Regions from separate parts of the Fictibacillus sp. NPDC058756 genome, predicted to be linked through region 1. Evidence: predicted binding sites of a transcription regulator. Region 1 holds the regulator's gene; the other holds the start of a gene.

Region 1 (8,090 bases):
ATGATCAGATCCTCTCACAGTTGTACGATATCGTTGAATGATTGTTGTCGCACCATAGGGGATGTCTTTCAATAGAAATTGGGAGACATAAGGACCTGTTAAGTCACCAGGTGTGTCTCCGCGGAATAGCGTACCAGTTGTGACTTTGCCGTCGGCTTTCGGTCCGCGAAAATCAGAAAATGAGGATAAATCTGAAGCTGCTTCCATGGTAAGTGGATTGGTGCCGTACTCAAGAAAAGGCACATCGCGGGTCAGCGCCTGCCAATATAGTTCAGCCATTTCACCAGCCTCCCAAGCACTGTTAAAGGAAGGAGGTACAGCGATACCTAAGTTGTGGCAATCAGTTCCCGCAAGATCAAATGCGTAAACGGCTTGAGGATTTGCAAGCTTGACGTCACCGCCGAGAGGAATAGATTCAAAATGGCGTTTCTTACCTGTTTTTAAGGCCTTAATAAATTGGTTATATGCCTGGAGGTCAACCTCGCCAAGGGAATTATGTGGCAACCCCTTAGAAAAGCTGCCAATTTTAGTTGGATACAATTGTTCGTCACCATTACATGGATGTTTAGTGAGAGGAAGTTTCATTTGGGAAGCTGCTGCCTTAAGACGAACTTGAAATGCTTTCTCATTGCGCTCTATTGAATTTAAAGGTCCGATTAAACAGTTTTTTTTATTATTAGACTTGTTGTTTTTTGCCATCTTATCACCTATTTATTTTATTATGATACTAGGAAAAAATCCTACTTTCTCCGATGTTAATATCTTTATTTTAAAATATTCTTTAGCCCCCTAATCTCTTACTTCAACTGGTTTATTATATTCATTTTTTTTTTATAAGAATAGGTTGTTCACCAATACGAATTAGCCAATTTACTCTTATTAGACCGTGTCCTTTAGCAGGCGAAACAGGAAGCCTTTTCAATTAAAGGATTTGTTTTTTATCTATTTCGCAAATGGAAATCAGAAGAGAATAAAGGAAAATGAAATTATACTTGATATTTTTTGCAAAAAAAAAACAAGCCGGTAATTTTTATTTACAGCTTGTCTAATCGCAAATATTATACTTAATGAATACTTCTATATACGACGATAACTTTCCCTAAAATTGTACACTAATTTATAGACTACCACTGTATCTCCCTTACGCAGAACTTTAAGAAGCTCGTCCAATTGAGGGTCTATTACCATGGGTGGCGAATAGAATGGTCTATTGCTATGTATCACGTAATATTTTCAATCAATGGTTATGTATTTTATCTTTTTCGTAAATGGAAAGCTGAAGAAAAAAATTAGTAATTACCTCTTTTAATTTTTTAGTATTGTTAATATCCGATGAATTTGAAGGTGCAAAAAAACAAGCCATTTTTAAAAAATAGCTTGCTTAAATAAATTGATGAATTAATGAATACTTCTGTAAACACCTATTACTTTACCTAAGATTGTACAGCTCTGCAGAATAATAGGCTCCATAGAAGAGTTCTCTGGCTGAAGCCTGATATGATTCTTTTCTTTAAAGAATCGTTTTACAGTTGCTTCATCTTCGTCAGTCATTGCAACGATAATATCTCCATTATTTGCTGTTGGCTGCTGTTTTACAACAACTAAGTCTTTATTAAAAATTCCTGCTTCGATCATACTGTCTCCAACTACGGAAAGCATAAAGACATTTTCGTCTCCAACAACATGTTCGGGAAGAGGGAAATATTCTTCAACATTTTCAACAGCGCTGATAGGAAGCCCTGCAGTTACTTTACCGATTACCGGAATCGACACAGATCTGACAGAAGGAATATTATCTTCTAACCCTAATACCTCGATTGCTCTTGGCTTAGTTGGATCCCTGCGTATTAGCCCCTTTTTCTCAAGTCTTGCTAAATGTCCATGGACAGTAGAACTCGAAGCAAGTCCAACGGCTTCACCAATTTCTCTAACGGAAGGCGGATAGCCTTTTTGTGATACTTCTTCTTTTATAAAAGCCAGAATATCCAATTGCCGTCTGGATAACTTAGTCATTTTTAAGCACCTCACCAGATTTTTTATCTATAAAAAAGTATAGCATGGCATTCTTGCAGATACAAACATAAGTTCGAAAAAATGTGTTGACACCGAACAAACGTTCCAGTTATTATAAAGATAATAAATACGAACAAACGTTTGTTGAAAGGGGAATAATAATGAAACAAGGGACGTTGCATGTTATTGTATTTTTAGGTTTAGTAGGGGGAATCTTTTTTACATTATCAAATCTTGCATCACAGGATAAACAATATATAGAAGTTACTATTGAAGAAGGAGAGTCATTATGGAGTCTTTCTGAAGAATATAATGCTAAACATCATTATTCCAACTGGGAATTTATTAAATGGGTAGAACAAAAGAACAGTGTAAACGCGGCGGCTGTATTTCCAGGCCAGAAAGTAATAATTCCGGTTAATAAATAAAAAGCAGGTCTTTAATCTATGAAAGCTATCATTTATTGCAGAGTCAGTACAGAAAAAGATGAACAAACCACATCAATCGAAAGACAAAAAGCAGAGCTGTTGAAACTGGCAGATCAATTTAATCTAGAAGTAATTAATTGTATATCAGAAAAGGCTAGCGGCTATTCACTGGAACGTAATGAGCTATTGAGTGTTTTGGATATGGCAAGGGATGGTGAGTTTCAGTATCTGCTTGTTCAGGATGATACTCGTTTAGGAAGAGGCAAGGCTAAGATGGCAATTCTACATCAATTAATTAAATACAATATAAAAGTGTTTACATTATCACATAACGGAGAATACACTTTAACTGAAGCAGATGAAATGGTTCTGGATATTGTCTCAACAGTTGAGGAATATCAGCGAAAGCTCCATAATATGAAGATCAAAAGAGGTATGAAAAAAGCGGTAAAAGATGGCTATAAACCTCAGAAAAATCTGAAGAACAAAACTTATGGAGGCCGTGAAAAGAAAGAAGTACCTATACACGAAATAGTCCGGCTAAAAGAAATGAAGCTTACTTTTCATGATATTGCTGCCACACTCAGGGGGCTAGGCTATAACATTTCAAAAGCCACTGTTCATCGAAGATACAGAGAATATATGGAAAATACCGATAACTAGAAATTCCTTTTCTACTCATGTAAGATTGAGAGAAAGAGATCGGAAAAAGGAGTTTTTATAGATGCTATCTAAAGATAAAATGCAAAGAATAAATGAACTATCCAGAAAATCCAAGCAAACAGAATTATCAAAAGAAGAAAAGATTGAACAAAAGAAACTGAGAGAAGAATATCTCCAAGTGTTTAGAAAATCTTTTGTTCAAGACTTGCATGGCGTTACATTTGTAGATCCAAACGGAAATGATGTAACACCTGAAAAACTAAAAAGAAGCAAAGACAATAAAAATAACCTTAAACATTAATACTTAATGCCTATTTGCAAGAATGCAAAAAGGCATTTTTTTCTGTTGCATTAAATATTTATTAGTATATACTGTTATATAACAACTTTGAAAGGGGAGAATATTTTGACTTTTTCAATCACGAGTGCAGCTGCTAATCTTTATAAAGATATCGAATTAGGAGCAAAAGAAGGTTTGCGTTTTTTTGTGAAGTATGCGGGAAGCGGTGATTCGGGCGGCTTTTCACTTGGTGTAACTCCTGCGGTGCCAGAAGAAAATGACTACATTCAGGAAGTTGAAGGATTAAGATTTTTTGTTAAAGCAGAAGAAAGCTGGTTTGCTGAAAATATGAAGCTTGATTATGACGAAAAAACGGATTATTTCTCTTGTCAGATTCCCGGTTTAGCTTAATATAAATTAAACCGCCTGTACTATAACAACGTATTCGTTGCTATAGTTTCAGGCGGTTTTTGTATGAACTGAAGAGGGTAATGGTAAAATAACAGTAGTTTACAAAGTGTTTACCTTGTCTAATTGGACATGAAGGTTTATTATGTAATTCAAAACTGTTTAGTACATATGAAGGGATGATTTTTTTGTCACGTAATATTGATGAATTAGCAATTAATACGATCAGAACACTATCAATTGACAGCATAGAAAAGGCCAATTCCGGCCATCCAGGAATGCCTATGGGTTCAGCCCCAATGGCATATAGCCTTTGGGCGAAATATATGAACCATAATCCATCTAATCCAGAATGGTTTAACCGTGACCGCTTTGTTTTATCAGCGGGCCATGGATCAATGCTATTGTATAGCTTGCTTCATTTAAGCGGTTATGGGTTAACGATTGAAGACTTGCAGCAATTTAGACAATGGGGAAGCAAAACTCCTGGACATCCTGAATACGGTCATACAGTCGGTGTAGAAGCAACCACCGGCCCACTTGGACAAGGAATTGCGATGGCTGTTGGAATGGCTATGGCAGAACGTCACCTGGCTGCGAAATATAACCGTGATGGACACGAAGTGATAAATCATTATACGTATTCCATCTGTGGTGATGGGGACTTGATGGAAGGTGTATCTGCAGAAGCTGCTTCTTTAGCTGGGCACCTTGGATTAGGAAGAATGATTGTGCTTTATGATTCGAATGACATTTCTTTAGATGGTGATCTGCATCATTCATTCTCAGAGAATGTACAGCAAAGATTTGAAGCATACGGCTGGCAAGTTCTTTTTGTAGAAGATGGAACTAACTTGGAAGAAATCGAAAAGGCTATAGCAGAAGCTCGTGAAGAGTTAAACAAGCCGACACTTATTGAAGTTAAAACAGTAATCGGACACGGTTCACCGAATAAGTCTGGTAAATCTGCTTCACATGGTGCACCACTAGGGAAAGACGAAATCCTGTTAACAAAAGAAGCATACAAGTGGACATTTGAAAATGATTTCCACGTTCCTGAAGAAGTTAAATCACATTTTGAAAAGTTAAAGTCTGAAGGTCAGTCAAAAGAAGATGAATGGAATAAGCAATTCAAGGCATATGAAGAAGCTTATCCTGAATTAGCTCAAGAACTTCAAGAAGCTATTAAAGGAAGTCTGCCAGAAAACTGGGATCAAAATATGCCTGAATTTGATAAGGCGATTGCTACTCGTTCTTCTGCTGGAAAAGCGTTAAATGTACTTGCTAAAAACGTTCCATCAATCTTTGGAGGCTCCGCGGATTTAGCTGGTTCAAACAAAACACTTCTAGAGGGCGAAGTAAACTTTAGCCGAAACGATTACAGCGGCCGCAACATCTGGTTTGGTGTTCGTGAATTCGCAATGGGAGCGGCATTAAACGGAATGGCTCTCCATGGAGGACTTAAGGTATACGGTGGAACATTTTTTGTTTTCTCCGATTACGTTCGTCCAGCAATTCGTTTGTCTGCTTTAATGGGTCTGCCAGTGACTTATGTATTAACACATGACAGTGTGATGGTAGGTGAGGATGGTCCTACACATGAGCCTGTTGAACAGCTTGCTTCATTGCGTGCCCTTCCAAATCTTAACTTGATTCGTCCAGCTGACGGATATGAATCAAACGCAGCTTGGAAGATTGCAGTTGAAAGTACGGATCAGCCAACAGCGCTTGTTTTAAGCCGTCAGGATTTGCCTATTTTGAAAAACACAAAAGAAAAAGCTTATGAAGGTGTAAAACGCGGTGCGTATGTAGTATCGCCATCTGAATCAGAAGTGGAAGTGCTTCTTCTTTCTGCAGGTTCAGAGGTTAGTTTGGCAGTAGAAGCTCAAGAACTTCTGAAAAATGAAGGAATCTCAGCATCTGTTGTTTCCATGCCTTCTTGGGAGAGCTTTGACAAGCAGGATTCAGATTATAAAGAATCAGTGCTTCCAAAGCATATTACGAAACGCTTAGCGATTGAAATGGGTGCTTCATTAGGCTGGCATAAATATGTTGGACTAGAAGGAGAAACATTAGCCATTGATACTTTTGGAGCTTCTGCACCTGGAGAAGTTATCCAGAAAGAATATGGTTTTACTCCTGAAAATGTAGTGAAGCGTGTTAAAGAGATGCTAAATAAGTAAAAATGTTTTTTAAGAAAGAAGGTCTTCAATCGAAAACCTTCTTTTCTTTGTTTTTCGACAAAAAAAGTTATTTTTCACTCTGTTTTTTAGACAAGCTTTTCTCCATTTTTTGTATATACTTGTCAGCAAAGAAGTTGGAGAGGAGCTTTTTCATGAGAGAATTTTTTATATATTTAATAACAAAAGAAGTTGCTCATTCCTACTATGGAAAAGAAAATAAGCTTTTTCAATTATTTTTTGAAGAACAGCGTACATCTGGGATTTCTAAACAAATATTAAATAAACAGATCGGTTACATAACATCCTCTATCTCCGTTTCGCAGCTAGAGGAACATTTTAGGCAGCAATTAAGTGATAAGTATGACTGGCGGTGTGAAGGTCAATCATATACACTTCCGTGCAAAAATAGCACAGTAAGAATAGAGCTGAACGATCGTTATCTCCATTTATACAGCATTGGTAATTTTGAAGCAGAAACGATTGTGTTTGAAGCGTTAAGGCAATTTGAGTCATACTTCTTAGCGATGGATTATGGAGAAAGAAAATATGGATGGCTGTCACCATTTAAATTGAACATGGTGTATGCCACTTAATTAACTTTCAAATGTTGTATGTAACCTATAACTTGTAGTAAACTAGTTCTAGACAACATGAAGGAGGAAGTTTTAACAATGGGTACTGGTATGATAATCCTTGTGTGTGCACTTTCGCTGATTGCAGGCGTTGCGATCGGATTTTTTATTGCCCGCAAGTATATGATGAGTTATTTACAAAAAAATCCACCGATTAATGAAAATATGTTGCGTGTGATGATGATGCAGATGGGTCAAAAGCCTTCTCAAAAGAAAATTAATCAAATGATGCAGGCTATGAACAAGCAAATGAAGTAAGTGTACAAGCACCCTGAGTAAAATCGGGTGCTTGTTTTCGTTCTAATTGCTTAAAACGTCAAAAAAGGATGATGATTATGACCGATATAAAAACAATCCAGATAAATGAAATAGTTTCTGATTCACATCTGCTTTTTGATGTCAGGTCTCCTAAAGAATATGAAGAATATCATATCCCTGGTGCAAAATGCTTAAGTATTTTTTCGAATGATGAAAGAGCGGAAATTGGGACGATTTATAAGCAAAATAGCAAGGAACAAGCGATTGAACGCGGACTGGAGATTGCAGCTCCGAAACTTCCGGAATTGTTAAAAAAGATTAAGAACGAAATGGTAAATAATCCAGATAAGCAGGTTGTGATCTATTGTGCGAGAGGCGGAATGCGTTCTAAAAGTATTGCACAAACAATGTCTATCTTGGGTATAGAGTGTTTACAGCTGGATGGCGGGATACGTTCTTATAGGAAGCAAATTGAAAAAATGCTTGAGGAGTATGCTCAAAATCCGAAAAAAATCATAGTTATTGAAGGCTATACAGGGACTATGAAAACTAAATTTTTGGAGAAGCTGCAGGATGAAGGTTATCCGGTTATAAATTTAGAGGGAATGGCTAGTCATAAAGGGTCAATTTTTGGAAGAATTGGAGAAGAACCAGCTTCACAGAAAAAGTTTGAATCAAGATTGTTTGAGCGTTTAAAGGAACTAAAAGACTCTCCTGTTTTAATTATTGAATCTGAAAGCAAAAGAATAGGAAGGGTCGTTGTTCCCGACTTTTTGCTAGAAGGCAAGTATTCGGGCACCCGCATCCATATTGATATGCCTTTTGGAATGCGAGTAAAATATATTTGTGATGTATATGATCCGCTGTTTCATAGAGAAGAAATCGAAGAAGCAGTTCTGAAACTCTTTAAAAGAATTCCGTTTCCTATCATGACGGAGATCAAAGAAGCACTCACACAGCAAGATTATGAAAAAGTCGTCTCTTTCTTACTTGAAAATTATTATGATCCAAAGTATGAGTTTGCCGAACAAAAGTATGAAAGTCAATGTATCAAGGTGGGTGGAGATTCCTTTGATTACCTTTACAACGAAATTAAGAACGAAATTAACAAAATTCTTTAACTCATTTTAAAGACCGCTTTAAAGGTGGTCTTATTTTTATGAATTTTTTTCTTTTCGGAATTTTCATATATTGGTAAACTATACTTGTTTTATTTGCATATATG
Region 2 (8,090 bases), 1.3 Mb from region 1:
ACTTATGAGTGAAACGTTCGAATGTGGCTCACCGCCTGCCCCGCGGAAAGCGAGCAACCTGGAACGGAAATCAACAACTCCCAAAAACAACAAAGTTTACGCAAAAGCTTAATCAAAAAGAGATCAAACCATCTATATTTATGATTTGATCTCTTCAGTGTTATTTAGCTAACTTTTCTTTTTCTTTGATTTTACCTGTCATACGCTTCTTATCTCTTTTTAAGATTGGTGCAAGATAGCGGCCGGTGTGGGATTCTTCAACCTCAGCCAGTTCTTCAGGCGTTCCTGCTCCAACGATCACGCCTCCATTGTCCCCGCCTTCAGGTCCTAGGTCGATTAAGTGATCACACTGTTTGATGACATCAAGGTTATGCTCAATGACTAAAACAGAATCACCGTTATCAACGAGACGCTGCAGGACAACGAGCAAACGTGAAATATCATCTACATGCAGTCCAGTTGTAGGTTCATCGAGAATGTAGATCGTTTTCCCAGTGGATCGTTTATGCAGCTGAGAAGCTAGTTTTACACGCTGCGCTTCCCCGCCTGATAATGTTGTTGCTGACTGACCAAGTTTGATGTAGCCAAGTCCTACATCAAGTATGGTTTGAAGCTTGCGTTTAATCTTAGGGATATTCGCAAAGAACTCTACTGAATCCTCAACGGTCATATCAAGAATGTCTGCAATGTTTTTCCCTTTATACTTCACTTCAAGTGTTTCGCGGTTATATCGCTTTCCATGACACACTTCGCACGGTACATAAACATCCGGTAAAAAGTGCATCTCGATTTTAATGATTCCGTCTCCGCGGCAAGCTTCACAACGACCTCCTTTTACGTTGAAGGAGAAACGGCCTTTTTTGTATCCGCGCACTTTTGCTTCGTTTGTTGAAGCAAAGACATCACGAATATCGTCAAAAACGCCTGTGTAAGTTGCTGGATTTGAACGTGGTGTACGTCCGATCGGTGACTGATCAATATCAATAACTTTATCGATATGCTCCAGACCCTTGATCGACTTGTGTGCACCAGGTTTGTCTTTTGCACGGTGAAGTTTTTGTGCTAGCGCTTTATGCAGGATCTCATTTACTAGTGTACTTTTTCCAGAACCAGAAACACCTGTAACGCCAGTGAACAAGCCTAGTGGGATTTTAGCAGAGACATTTTTCAGGTTGTTTTCTGTCGCACCCTTCACCTCGATATAACGGCCATCCGGTTTACGTCTTTTCTTCGGAAGAGGGATAAACTTTTTGCCAGACAGATACTGACCCGTAAGTGATTCAGGGTCTTCCATAATCTCCTGCGGTGTTCCTTGTGAAGTGATCACACCGCCGTGAGCACCCGCACCAGGACCGATATCAATGATGTAATCCGCGGCAAGCATCGTATCTTCATCATGCTCAACTACGATAAGTGTGTTTCCAAGCGAACGCATTTCTTCAAGTGTGCGGATCAGCCTGTCGTTATCACGCTGATGAAGACCGATTGAAGGCTCATCAAGAATATAGAGAACGCCCATCAAACGAGAACCAACCTGTGTAGCAAGACGAATACGCTGTGCTTCCCCGCCTGACAAAGTACCAGCTGAACGGCTGAGCGTAAGGTAGTCGAGTCCAACGTTAATTAGGAAACCTGAGCGATCCACGATTTCTCGTAAAATCAACTTTGCAATGGCTTGCTCTTTTTCTGTCAGGTCAAGGTTATCGAAAAATTCTTTTGCCTCCGTAATCGAGAGAGAAGTTGTTTCTCCAATATGTCTTCCGTTAATTAATACGGAAAGTGCTTCTTTTTTCAGACGGTGACCTTTACATGTCGGACACGGTTTTTGTGCCATGTATCCTTCCATCTGCTCACGGATGTAATCAGAGCTTGTCTCTCTGTAACGGCGCTGAATATTCCCTAGTACTCCTTCAAACTGAATTTCATTTTTACGGACTTGTCCAAAGTCGTTTTTATATCGGAAAGTAAGATATTCCTTGCTTCCGTTTAATATTTTATCCATCTGATCTTTTGGCAGTTTTTCGACTGGCACATCCATATCAATACCGAAATGGTTACAGATACTCTCTAAAAGCTGAGGATAATATTGCGAACTGATCGGTTCCCATGGTGCAATTGCATTTTCACGTAATGAACGGTTCCAATCTGGAATCACCAGTTCAGGATCCACTTCAAGCTTAACTCCTAAACCGTCACAAGATGAACAAGCCCCGAACGGACTGTTAAACGAGAACAAGCGGGGTTCGAGTTCACCGATAGAAAATCCGCAATGAGGACATGCATGATTTTGAGAGAATAAAAGTTCTTCTTCTCCCATCACATCAACCACTACACTTCCGCCTCCAAGATTTAAGGCAGCTTCAAGAGAGTCTGCTAAACGAGTTGCGATTCCCTCTTTAACTACGATCCGGTCAATAACGATTTCAATAGAGTGCTTTTTATTTTTTTCGAGTTTGATTTCTTCTGAGACTTCCCGCATTTCTCCATCTACACGAACGCGGACATATCCTTGTTTTTTAATATCTTCTAAGGCTTTAACATGCTCGCCTTTTCGACCAGAAACAACTGGTGATAAAATTTGCAGCTTCGTTCGTTCGGGATATTCTAAAATACGGTCTACCATTTGTTCAATCGTTTGAGATGTAATCTCTACATGATGAACAGGACAAACAGGACGTCCGATACGTGCAAATAAAAGACGCAGGTAATCATAGATTTCAGTAACCGTTCCAACCGTTGAACGCGGATTGCGGCTTGTTGTCTTCTGATCGATCGAGATAGCCGGTGATAGACCTTCTATAGAATCAACATCCGGCTTGTCCATCTGTCCAAGGAACTGACGCGCATACGCAGATAGAGATTCAACGTATCGGCGCTGACCTTCTGCATAGATCGTATCGAAAGCCAGAGAAGATTTCCCCGAACCGGATAAGCCGGTTAAAACTACCAGCTTATCACGCGGGATCGTAATATCTATATTCTTTAAATTATGGGCTCTTGCACCCTTAACAATTATGTTTTGATTGGTTGCCAACTGCTATCATCCTTCCGCTTTCAACTCAAGTATGAGGTCACGAAGCTCTGCTGCACGTTCGAACTGAAGGTTCTTGGCGGCATCCTTCATCTCTTTTTCCATACGCTCGATAAAGGCTTCGCGATCTTTCTTGTTCATCTTTTGCTTAGGAGCTTGTGCACCTGTATAGGTTTCTGTATCTTCAGCTGCTTGTGTAGCACGAATGACGTCACGAACTTCTTTCTTAATCGTAGTCGGAGTTATGCCGTGCTTTTCATTATGTTCCATCTGTTTTTGTCGTCGGCGCTGTGTTTCATCGATCGCAATCTGCATGGATTTCGTAATTTTATCTCCATACATGATAACGTGTCCGTTTGAGTTACGGGCAGCACGTCCGATCGTCTGAATAAGCGAACGCTCTGAACGCAGAAATCCTTCTTTATCTGCATCTAAAATAGCAACAAGTGATACTTCAGGAATATCGAGTCCTTCTCTCAAAAGGTTGATCCCAACAAGAACATCAAATACTCCAAGCCGAAGGTCACGTATGATCTGAATCCGCTCCAGTGTTTTGATTTCTGAGTGAAGATAGCGGACTTTTATTCCGAGTTCTACGAAGTAGTCGGTCAGATCCTCAGACATTTTTTTCGTTAACGTTGTAACTAGCACTCTTTCATTTTGAGCAACTCTCTCGTTAATCTCGCCGAGCAAGTCGTCAATCTGCCCTTTGATCGGACGTACTTCTAATGTAGGATCAAGCAGTCCCGTCGGACGAATAATCTGCTCAACAGGGTCTGGTGCATGTTCAAGCTCGTAAGGACCTGGTGTTGCTGATACATAGATGTGCTGAAACTTCGTATATCTTTCAAATTCATCAAAGGTTAAAGGACGGTTGTCTTTTGCTGAAGGCAGACGGAAGCCATGATCAACCAGAACACTTTTTCTCGCCTGGTCTCCATTAAACATTCCACGAATCTGCGGAAGTGTAACATGCGACTCGTCGATAACAATTAAAGAATCGTCCGGAAAATAGTCCAGCAATGTATAAGGAGTAGATCCTAAAGGACGAAGAGTTAAGTGAACAGAATAATTCTCGATACCCGAACAGAATCCCATTTCAGCCATCATTTCAAGATCGTAGCGGGTACGCTGTTCCAGTCTCTGTGCTTCCAGCAGTTTCCCTGCTTCATTAAGCTCTTTAAGCCGGTCCTCAAGTTCAGCTTCGATTCGTTTGATCGCAAGCTTCATCTTTTCTTCGCGGGTTACGAAGTGGGATGCCGGGAAAATAGCAACATGGTTACGTTCGCCTAAAATTTCACCTGTAAGCGCATCTACTTCTGTAATTCTGTCGATCTCATCACCAAAAAACTCCACACGTAAGCAATGTTCGTCACGCGAAGCCGGGAAGATTTCCACAACATCACCGCGAACACGGAAGGTACCACGAGTGAAATTGATATCGTTTCGATTGTACTGAATATCGACTAAATCACGTAAAAGCTGATCACGGTCTTTTTCCATTCCTTCTCTGAGCGAGATTACCATGTCACGGTATTCGTCTGGAGAACCTAGACCGTAGATACAAGAAACACTGGCAACAATAATAACGTCTTTTCTTTCAAAAAGAGAAGAGGTTGCGGAGTGGCGAAGTTTATCGATCTCATCGTTGATGCTGGCATCTTTTTCGATGTATGTGTCTGAATGAGCGATGTATGCTTCAGGCTGATAGTAATCGTAGTATGATACAAAATATTCAACCGCATTATTAGGAAAAAACTCCTTCAGCTCACTGTAAAGCTGGCCGGCTAATGTTTTATTATGAGCGATAACAAGCGTCGGTTTGTTCACTTCCTGAATGACATTCGACACGGTAAACGTCTTCCCTGTTCCTGTCGCACCAAGCAATGTCATGCTCTTTTTTCCTGCATTAATATTGTTCACAAGGTGTTTGATCGCTGCGGGCTGATCCCCTTGTGGCTGATAATCAGATTTGATTTCAAACATTTGACTTTGACTCACAAAACCGAACCTCCGTTCCTAATTTCTGGTTACTCAAATTATAGCACAGCACCGATCCAAAAACCTAATAATTACGAACAAATATTCGCAGAAGTTTCTGGAAGGAATTCATAGTGGTATACTTAAAGGCAGCCGCTTGTTGGGAAATAAATTGTTTGGGGTCTGACCCCATTTCCCGCTAGCTGTATCAACGGTTTCGGGGAAATTGTAGCAGGTGTGTCCCCAAAAGGAGATGCTTTTAATTGGAATTTTTCTATATATTACTTGGATTGTGCATTGGTATTTTCTCAGGATTTTTCGGCATTGGCGGAGGCTTTATTCTGACGCCGGTTCTTATTTTGTTTGGGATTCCTCCACTCTCTGCGATTGGAACGAGTTTGATGTATTCGATCGGAACGAGCGTGTCAGGCGTTGCTGCCCACTTGCGATATAAGAATATTATCTGGAAAACTGCTGCTGTTATTGGTTTTGTTGGTGTACTAGCGACTCAGGTAGCCCATCCGCTTGTAGTATGGCTTGAGAAAATGGGTTATGACGATACTATCATCCCGGTTTTCTATATTTTGCTTCTTGCATACTTTGCACTTTCCCTGCTTTATAAACAATCAAAACACAACAAAAGTACTGAATCAGGTGAACGGCAAATTTCTTTTTCTTTGGTGAAGGCCGTTTTCATTGGATTTACCGGAGGCTTTATTTCTACGACTCTTGGTGTTGGCGGAGGCTTTGTAATGGTGCCCTTACTGATCTCAATGATGAACTTCTCATCCAGAAAAGCAGTCGGTACAAGCTTGGTCAGCGTTTTCTTAATCGTAACGGCTGGTTTCTTAACGTACGCGGCATCCATTCAGCTCGACTACAAACTCGGCATCCTGTTAATCGTGGGAGCATTAGTGGGCACTCAGCTGGGAGCAAAACTGACAACGATTTATTCAAACGAACAAATTCAAAAATATTTAGGAGCTCTATACATCACGATTTTAACTTCTGTTGTATTAAAGCTTTTCAATTTTGATAAAGCGGGTCTAGGAGTAATCACGATCTATGTCTTAACACTTCTAATTCTCTTCTTAAAAGAAACGATCTCGCATACAAAAAGAAAGACGTCTACCTCATAAAGTAAGCAGTTCAGTTTTTGTGGAGAAACATATGAGATAACATAGGAATTAGCAGACCAAATAGCATAGCGAATTTGGTCTGCTTTTCTTTTTATAACAGGCTTTATCTAGGTTTAATTATGATATCGCATAGTAAATCGCACTCTAGTTATCATATTGACAATAGTTATTGTCATTTGAAGTAATAATATGCTAAAAGGTTTGCTATTTAGTATGTTAATTCTTATGTTCAAATAGGATAATTGTGATTTTATGTTAAAATATGTATGTATATAAAGAAATAGAGGTTCTTAAATGATAGAGGTGGAAGAAATTTATGTGGAAAAGAATAGATTGTCTTGCAATTTATACTACGGACATTGAAAAGTCGGTAAATTTTTATCAATCGTTAGGTTTAACTAAGGCTTGGGAAACTTATCAAGACGAGGAAAAACAATGGACTCTTGTTGGAATGAGATTTCCTGATGGTAATTCAGAGCTAGTATTAAAGAATAATCCTAATTTGAATTTTGCTGAAACAGAAATTGTTGTTGAAGATGTTAGGATGGCTTACGAAACGTTAAAATCTAATACAGAAGTACAGTGGATACGCACTCCTTTTCCTAATTCTTTAGGTGGACACGTTGCAGTAATGAAAGCTCCCGATGACAATGTTTTTGTTTTAATCGGAAAGTAATTTGATAGAAGATTTTTGAAAGTAACAAGGACTTTAATAAAACATTAAGACTAAATGAAAAACGCTTGTGTCAATTTAAGACAATTCAAGCGTTTTTTTGTGCGATTTCAATTGTTATTTACTGTGCTAATTCTACTGTGCTTTAGTATGTTATTTTTACTGATATTTAACATTTTCTCCACAGTATCCAAACTACTTACTCATAAAGGTGACGTCTTTTTCTATTTTACTTTTCTCTTTTGTTTTTTATAGATTTTCAACCCAAGAAAAAAGCCTATAATTGTAGAAATTCCAGCAATGATTTGGAGCGGCAGCGGCTGATGTAAACCATCTAACCCGAAAATTAAAATTAAAATGGTAATCCCTAATGGCAGAAACTTTGAAAATAACACTCTGTTAAATAACAGCAGCAAGAACACTGGAAACAGAGCCGCGAAAACATACTCCAACATGAAACAATTGACCCCTCTCATCTGAACGTTCAAAAACCCAACTTTAGTAAACGTTCATCTATACCTCTCTAAATTTAACCAAACTCCCTATACAAAAACAAGGAAATTGTTATGGGAAATAAATTGTTTGGGGCCAGACCCCATTTCCCAACGAAACTTTCTGTTTAGATGGACGTACAGTAGGATAATGTATACAAAGTTCGAATATGATTAACAATGTATCTTTAAGGAGATGATTGATATGTTAAAGAAATTACTAAAATCGTTATTGGGTCACAAAAGCTATAAAAAATACAGCAGCTCTGGATACAAGCACAAGAAAAGCTATAAAAAGTACAGCAGCAGTGACTTTGGAAAGAAGCATTATGGCGGGTATGGCCATAAGCATTACAAGAAGAAAAAAAGAAGCAGCTTTTTCAGCAGCTGATCTTCTTTAGCTGAAAATTCCTGATGATCAATGAACTCTTAAAGGGTCTTCAAAGAACATTATTTGATAGACCTCTTAAACCTGGTCTCCTCATTCAGGAACGTTACCGCATTAACGAATTGCTAGGAATGGGGAGTTACGGAATTACTTATTTAGCACATGATAGCTTAACAAAAACTACCGTTGTTCTGAAGCAGCTTCGAAAAACTAAGGCAAAAACCGAAAGCGGACTCCGGTCTTTCCAGCGAGAGTCTGAAATCCTTAAAGTAATCAACCATTCTCAAATTCCAAAGCTTCTAGATGAATTCCAAAATGATTTAGGTTTATTTATCACTATGGAATGGATACAGGGAGACACTTTTGAGGATCTGATTTTTCGAGATCA

What was found. Region 1 encodes LexA, which represses DNA repair genes until DNA is damaged. Its sites were predicted from a motif close to CGAACATATGTTCG; they were not measured.
Region 2: uvrB (excinuclease ABC subunit UvrB) is a predicted target of LexA. The motif match lies at 5,107-5,120, and genes of this name have one in related genera.

The regions. Positions count from the first base shown of each region.
Region 1 covers NZ_JBHYPU010000001.1:1,941,265-1,949,354, reverse strand. The annotation lists gene ACFW35_RS09800 (phosphoesterase) at 1-699, opposite strand, end outside; gene lexA (transcriptional repressor LexA) at 1,399-2,013, opposite strand; gene yneA (cell division suppressor protein YneA) at 2,175-2,441, shown strand; gene ACFW35_RS09785 (YneB family resolvase-like protein) at 2,460-3,104, shown strand; gene ACFW35_RS09780 (DUF896 domain-containing protein) at 3,166-3,405, shown strand; gene ACFW35_RS09775 (HesB/YadR/YfhF family protein) at 3,511-3,795, shown strand; gene tkt (transketolase) at 3,972-5,975, shown strand; gene sirA (sporulation inhibitor of replication protein SirA) at 6,128-6,568, shown strand; gene ACFW35_RS09760 (YneF family protein) at 6,647-6,865, shown strand; gene mnmH (tRNA 2-selenouridine(34) synthase MnmH) at 6,943-7,986, shown strand.
Region 2 covers NZ_JBHYPU010000001.1:669,482-677,571, reverse strand. The annotation lists gene uvrA (excinuclease ABC subunit UvrA) at 161-3,034, opposite strand; gene uvrB (excinuclease ABC subunit UvrB) at 3,041-5,017, opposite strand; gene ACFW35_RS03240 (sulfite exporter TauE/SafE family protein) at 5,275-6,150, shown strand; gene ACFW35_RS03235 (VOC family protein) at 6,467-6,826, shown strand; gene ACFW35_RS03230 (DUF2198 family protein) at 7,048-7,278, opposite strand; gene ACFW35_RS03225 (hypothetical protein) at 7,520-7,705, shown strand; gene ACFW35_RS03220 (serine/threonine protein kinase) at 7,729-8,090, shown strand, end outside.